One region of the Macrococcus sp. GL_134 genome, then DNA from elsewhere that is predicted to be linked to it. Evidence: riboswitches for the same ligand, from Rfam matches in the RefSeq annotation. Region 1 holds a riboswitch; the other holds the start of a gene.

What was found. A riboswitch is a leader RNA that binds a small molecule or an ion and turns the genes downstream of it on or off. The one in region 1 is predicted to bind thiamine pyrophosphate.
Region 2: it holds a riboswitch for thiamine pyrophosphate, as region 1 does, so the genes downstream of both, AC3IPL_RS04890 (ABC transporter substrate-binding protein) here and tenA (thiaminase II) in region 1, are expected to answer to the same signal.

Annotation. Positions count from the first base shown of each region.
Region 1 is NZ_CM174409.1:1,735,066-1,738,678, forward strand. It holds gene thiM (hydroxyethylthiazole kinase) at 1-624, opposite strand, end outside; gene thiD (bifunctional hydroxymethylpyrimidine kinase/phosphomethylpyrimidine kinase) at 611-1,417, opposite strand; gene tenA (thiaminase II) at 1,414-2,079, opposite strand; TPP riboswitch at 2,129-2,225, opposite strand; gene AC3IPL_RS09120 (transglycosylase family protein) at 2,311-3,207, opposite strand; gene AC3IPL_RS09125 (hypothetical protein) at 3,509-3,613, opposite strand, start outside.
Region 2 is NZ_CM174409.1:956,996-960,608, reverse strand. It holds gene AC3IPL_RS04900 (ABC transporter permease) at 1-526, opposite strand, end outside; gene AC3IPL_RS04895 (thiamine-binding protein) at 523-810, opposite strand; gene AC3IPL_RS04890 (ABC transporter substrate-binding protein) at 812-1,813, opposite strand; TPP riboswitch at 1,854-1,957, opposite strand; gene AC3IPL_RS04885 (2-oxoacid:ferredoxin oxidoreductase subunit beta) at 1,978-2,841, opposite strand; gene AC3IPL_RS04880 (2-oxoacid:acceptor oxidoreductase subunit alpha) at 2,842-3,613, opposite strand, start outside.

The sequences.
Region 1 (3,613 bases):
CATCGACAATGTCGGTTTAACTTCATTATATATAAAAGCGCTGACAATTGCCCCTAATAAGCAGCCGCCACCTGTCACTTTTGTTAACATCGGTGTGCCATTTGTAAGCTTCATCACTTGTCCATCGACACAAACTGCATCTTCCCGGCCTGTCACGACAACAGCTGTACTAAAATGCAGTCCTGCTGCACGGGCAATAGCTGAAGTATTCAAAGTCGTATCACTATCTGTTCCTTTCATCTCAGCTGCTGACAACAGACTCTGCAGTTCTGATGCGTTGCCGCGGATGACACTGATATCATAATGGTGCAGCAGTTTCAGACAGAAGTTCTTTCTGAACGCTGTAGCTCCGCAGGCGACGGGATCCAGCACGACAGGCACCGCATGACGGTTTGCTGATTGGATGGCTGTTTCGATTGACGGTATCACTGCTGCTGACAGAGTGCCGATATTGATCAGTACCGCGCCGCAGTGCTGTATCAACTCATCCAGTTCTTGTGGATCAGCAGCCATTATCGGACTTGCACCTAGCGCAAGCAGTCCGTTAGCTGTAAAGTTTTTGACGACATCATTTGTAATACATAGGACAAGCGGCGCCTCGTTTCTTACGTCATGAATTCTCATGATTGCTTTCCTCCATATAACTGAAATGGTTGACCGGGCCATTACCGTGACCAAGACCTGGTGCATGTTGAATGGCACTTGTAATATAGGCTTTTGCTGTCCGCACACTTGCTTCAATCGAACGACCTTTTGCCAGTTCTGCTGCAATCACAGCACTTAATGTACACCCTGTCCCATGTGTATGACGGGTAACTGTCCGTTCGGCCGGTAGTACGATACAGTCATGCTTAGTGAACAAATAATCAGTTGCATCACCTTCCATATGGCCGCCTTTAATGACGACTGCCTGCGAACCGATTTCATTGATGAAACGTCGTCCTGCACGATCGATATCATCCCGCGTTTCAATCGTCATCTCCAAAATGCGCTCAAGTTCTGGTAGATTCGGTGTGGCAACTGTTGCTACATCAAGCAGCTTATAACGCACGGCACTTTTCCCGGCGTCATCCAGTAAATCATCACCGCTTTTGGCGACCATGACAGGATCGATGACATAAGGAATGCGGTTGTTCAATATATACGGTCGAACCACATCCATCACGTCACTTGACGCAAGCATTCCAGTTTTGACAGCATCAGGGATAATATCACTGTATACACTTTTCAGCTGTGCTTCAATGACGTCCAGCGGCTGATCAAATACTTGCTGGACACCTGTCGTATTTTGAGCGACGATACTCGTCACCACACTCATCCCGTACACATGACGCGACTGAAATACTTTAAGATCAACCGTTGTCCCCGCACCACCTGACGGGTCGGTTCCCGCTATTGATAATGCACTCTTCATCATAACAGCCACTCCTCCTGCACAGCTGCCATATTGAAGAATCTTCTTTCGTGAATACAGCTCTCGAGAAAATTACGGCGAAGAATGTCCCGCTCTTTGGCTGTTGCCTGTTCGGCAAATGTATTGACCCAGCGGTCCAGATGCATCAACAGCTCATCCATATGAACCGTATAGAAATCGACCCACGGTTTCAGCGGATTACCGGTCAAATGATGATGCTCTGTAATTTTCAGAGCCAGCTGCTGATAGACGTAAGGGCACGGAGCCATCGCACAGATCGTGAAGCTGGCATCATCATAGCGGTAGGCGTTGTAATACATGTGTTTAATATAGTGATCGCTTGCCGGGTACCACACACCGTCTTTGATGATGGTGTGGTAATCTTCTCCGACGTAATCTGCCATCACTAAATGGGCCTCGATTTCCCCGTTCATCACAAAGTCTATTTGACCAAGCAGGAAGTTAATACCCTCACGATCATCTAGTTTAGCGATCAACAGACTGTATATTTTGGCGAATTCATTCAAATACAAGTGATCAGCTTTTAAATAATGCCGGACCGCTGCTTTGTCGATGGTTCCTTTAATGACACCTTGAATAAATGGATCATTGTAAATCGCTTCAATAATAGGTTCTGCCTGCTGCTTTAAGTCATCTGTAAACATTGAAATTCCTCCTTAAAATTAAAAAAAACCTATTTCCGCAGAAAAAGGCCTCATAAGAAGGATGCTTTCCTACGCTAGTATTAACTAGATCAGGTACAAGGGTTTGACGAAGTCATCTCAGCCATGAGGCACCCCTAGCAGTCAATAGGTTATTTTATTACTTTAAGGATAACGAATTATCTATAAAAACACAAATAAAAAAGCCATCCAAGAAGGATGACTTGTGCGCTGTTATAAGCGTGCGCCACATACTGGCCATGGTTGAGAACCACGTTGGCTGTATAAAATTTGAGCACGTTTTGTTTGTTCAGCTGCTGATGCTTGTGATGGTACACCTGATCCGCCTACTGAGTGCCAAGTTTGTACGTCGAATTGGTATAAACCATGGTAAGTTCCTGTTGCATCGACCACATTTGCTCTACCGCCTGATTCACAAGCTGCAAGTGCTGCCCAGTTAGCGCCGCTTCCAGCTGTAGATGTTTGAGTTGTTGCTGCTTTTGGCGCTTGAGTTACAGCTTTTGGTGCTTGGTAAGTAGTTTGTGCTGCTTTTGGCGCTTGAGTTACAGCTTTTGGTGCTTGATAAGTTGTTTGTGCTGCTTTTGGTGCTTGGTAAGTTGTAGTTTTTGGTGCTTGGTAAGTTGTCTGTGCTGGCGCTTTGTATTCAGTCGCTGGAGCTGCTTTCGGTGCAGTGTAAACTTTTTTAGGCGCTGCTACAGTAGCAGGTGCAGATTGAACTGCTGGTGCTGCTTGAACTGATTGAACTGGTTGAACATTCAATGTTTTGCCAGCGATGATTAGATCAGATGATAAGTTGTTCCATTGTTTCAATTGTGCAACTGTTACATCGAATTTTTTAGCGATTTTACCTAAAGTATCGCCAGATACGATTTTATATGTTTTTATAGATTCTGTTTTAGTTTCTTCATTTACTTTTAATACTTGGTTAGGAAGGATCAGGTTAGATGATAATCCATTCTCAGCTTTGATAGCTTCTACTGATGTACCATAGCTTTTAGAGATTCCCCATAAAGTATCACCAGATTTTACTGTGTGCTCTGCTGCATCTGCAGTTGCAGCGAAAGATCCTGAAACAGCTACTGCTGTTGTAACGGCTAATAATTTTTTCATAGTTTTGTTTTCCTCCTAGGCTTTTATAACTCTGCTAATAATATAACAGATAAAAATATTTCATAGGTTACAGACAAATAAAAGATATCGCCTTTTATTACAGCGTCATTACAAATGGAATAATTATCCTATTTACACGTTTGAACAGTCGAATGAGTAATGGCTATACGGTTTCTTCACTATTTTTATATGAAATTCACAAAATATGACGTTATCTGTCTGTAATGTTACAGGAAAAAAGTACCAATACTGAGATTGATACTCATTTTTTCATCTATTGGTTAAATCCCTTTTATAATTCTCATTTCTGATAGGCGGGTGTGTCCATCAGTAATTGATCAAGTGTTTGATTGCTCTGAATGACTTCCGATTTATCATTGTGTGTTTTTTTCATTTTGGATATTGT
Region 2 (3,613 bases), 780 kb from region 1:
GTCCGTTGAACAAATACGGCATAGCATTCGGCCACTCCAACTTAGTAAACAGCTGCATTTTAGTGGCACCGCTAATCTTCATATACTTGATGAGATCTTCATCTGCAGCCTTAAACCCTTCAAGCAGACTAACTGTAATCGGGAAAAAACAGATCAGTGTAATGACAAGCAGCTTCGGCAGCAGACCAAAACCAAACCAAATGACAAGCAGCGGCGCAATCACAATGACCGGGATATTCTGACTCATAATGAGCAGCGGATAGATAAATGGTTCAAGCACAGTCACTAAATGGAGCAGCACAGCCACCAGCACACCTACAACTACTGAAATGATAATACCTGCAAGTACGAGTAAAATGGTAGGTATGAGATGCACACGGTAGTCATTGAAGCCTGTGAAGAACTCATGAAAAATAGCGCTCGGTGCTGGTAACGTATAAGCGTCGACATGAAGCCCTCTGACAAGCAATTCCCAGATGACCAGCAGCACAATCATGAAGAGGCTGAATTTAATGTAATATTTCATCGATATTTTTTTACCAGTTCAGCCATCGACACGTCATGCCCATGATAAAATTTCACTTGAGAAATAATGCTCGTACAATTCATATCCATCAAACGACGATTCATCTGATCAATCAACGGCAGGAGTTCACTCATAGTGCCTTCGATGGTCGTTTCGAGCGGTGATACAATGTAAGGTAGTCCAGAACGGTCGATTATATCAATCGCTTCATCCACATAAGGAATTACGTCCTCGCCGTTCGGTGTTTTCGGGATAATCTGAATACTCATCAATGTATTAGCCATATTAATCCTCCACAAATTCGTTTGTAAATGCTTCTTCGGCATTGAAATCATTATGAATGACTTGATTCTTCTTCATGAAGTCCGCATAGTTTTTCCAGACAGCAGCATCCTGCATACCCCAGCTTGCGGCATCGTCCTGATATTTATCTTTTAAGTAGTTCTGACTTTTTTCTACAAGTTCACGCTTGTCTTTTAGTTCAGGCGCTTCTTTAATCAATATATCCGCACTTTTCTCTGGTTGCTGAATGGCATACTCATAGCCTTCTTTCACTGACTGCATAAATGCTTTGACCGTCTCACTGTCTGACTTGATATATCTTTCATTGGCAATGAACACTGGAGTATAGTAGTCGAGATTTTTATCGTAATCCACTAAGTACTGCATGTTGACCTGTTCCCCTCGGGTCTGTGCTTCAATCCCCGTCCATCCATAAAATACCCATGCAAAATCGATATTTTTCTTTGAGGCGGTAAAAAAGTCGGTGTTACCCATATTGACCATCTTCACTTTTTTTACGTCGGCATCTTCTTTGTCCATCACAGCTTCAATGACCGGTTCTTCAATCGGTGCACCAAATCCCCCGTATGTTTTTCCTTCAAAATCTTTCGGCGATTCGATGTTTTTAGATTTAAGACTCATGAAGCCGCTCGTATTATGTTGGATAATGGCACCGATTGACTTGACAGGAATTCCCTCATCTCTCGATTGCGTCACCAGCTCCTGTGAGCTAATACCGAACTGCACTTTGTTGGCAGCGACGAGCTGATCCGACGTCACGTCACCAGGTGTTTTAATCGTTACATCAAGTCCATGCGCCTTAAAGTAGCCGTTCGCTTTTGCAACAAATATTCCTGTATGATTCGTATTCGTTGTCCAGTCAAGCATTAATGTTACTTTTTTTAAGTCTTTGGAATCCGTACTTTTCTCGTTGTTTTTTACAGCATCATTACCACATGCAGCAAGAATGACACAAGACATTCCTACCATCAAAACCTTCTTCACGACAGTTCCTCCTATAAAAAAACACACAACCACAGAAGGGTTGTGTGCAAGGACACTTCCCTCCGCTAGCATTAACTAGATCAGGTCGATAAGGGTTTAGGAAATATCCAGTCTCAGCACTATTGTGCTCCCCTAGTGTTTTTCATTAATTTCACAAGATGTGATTATTTAAATTGTAACATAAGTTCGTTGAAATCTTCTTCTTTTATTTCAATATTTTCTTTGGCAAGTGATGGGCTGTATGACTCAATCTGTTCAGCATAACTTTTTGTCTCTGTATCCTGGTACACTATCCCTGTCACTAAGCCGTCATGTTCAGCAACTGTTGATAATGCTAATCCTTTATTTGAAGGATCATAATTTTCAATCGTGCTGAGCTTTGTAATGTTTTCTTTAAACCAGTCATACGTATTCACTTTATTATAAGTGACGCATGGTGAAAAGACATTGATGAAAGAGAATCCTTTATGCTGGATACCCGCTTCAATAATGGCTGTCAGTTCTTTAATATCAGAAGAAAAACTTTGAGCAATAAATGTAGCACCACTTGTCAATGCAAGCTGCAAGGGTGATACGTTGTGCTCGATAGCCCCGTGCGGCGTTGTTTTCGTCACAAATCCAGGAGCAGAACTTGGTGAAGTCTGCCCTTTAGTCAAACCGTAAATTTGATTGTCCATCACAATATAAGTGATATCTATATTGCGACGAAGTGCATGGACGGTATGTCCCATCCCGATAGCAAAACCATCACCATCGCCGCCTGACGCGATGACAGTCAGCTCCTGATTAGCCATTTTCACGCCTTGTGCAAGCGGTAGTGCTCTGCCGTGGATGGAGTGAAATCCATATGAATTGACATAGCCGGATAGACGTCCTGAACATCCGATACCCGTGATCAGCGCTAAATTCTCAGGTTCGAGACCGACGCCGGCAGCTGCTTTTTGAATGGCAGCCTGCACTGAGAAATCACCACAGCCAGGACACCAGTTTGGTTTAACGTCATTTCTGAAATCTTTAAATGTAGCCATTTATAATAACTCCTTTGCAGTCACAACAGAATTGATTTCTTCTTCAATTTCATGTGGCAAAATAGGTGTCCCATCGTACTTCACAAAGTTATGAATTTTATTCTGATGGTTCACATTCATTTTGATGATCTGTGCCAGTTGTCCCTGATAGTTGTTTTCAGCAACAATGACTTTGTTCGCTTTGTCGAATGCAGCCTGTACTTCTGCTGTCGGAAATGGATGAAGCTGCTTGATATGCAGATGATTCACTGAGGCATCAACACGATCCATCGCTTCTTCAATGGCTCCGTAAGTAGAAATAAATCCAATGACGAGAACATCTGCTTCGTCAAATCCGCCTGTTTCAACGACAGGTTGTGAAATTTTTAAGTCAGCGATTTTTTCCATCCGTTTTTTCATCTGTTTAATACGGTTGACCGGGCTCTCAGATGGCTTGCCGTCTTCACCGTGTTCCACCCCTGTGACGTGATGGATACCATTTTTAGTGCCGGGAATCGTCCGCGGAGAAATCCCTGACTCTGTTACTTCGTAGCGGTTGAAGTAAGATTTATCATCTCTTTCGGGAACGTCTGTCACTAAGCTACCACGTTCAATTTTGATTCGGCTGTAATCCAATTGCGGGACTGTCTGTTTACCGAGTGATAACTGGAGGTCACTTAAAATAATGACTGGACATTGGTACTGCTCAGCTAAATTAAAAGCTTCCACCGTTGTATAGAAAGCATCTTCTGCTGTTGTCGGTGCTACGACGATTTTTGGAATATCGCCGTGG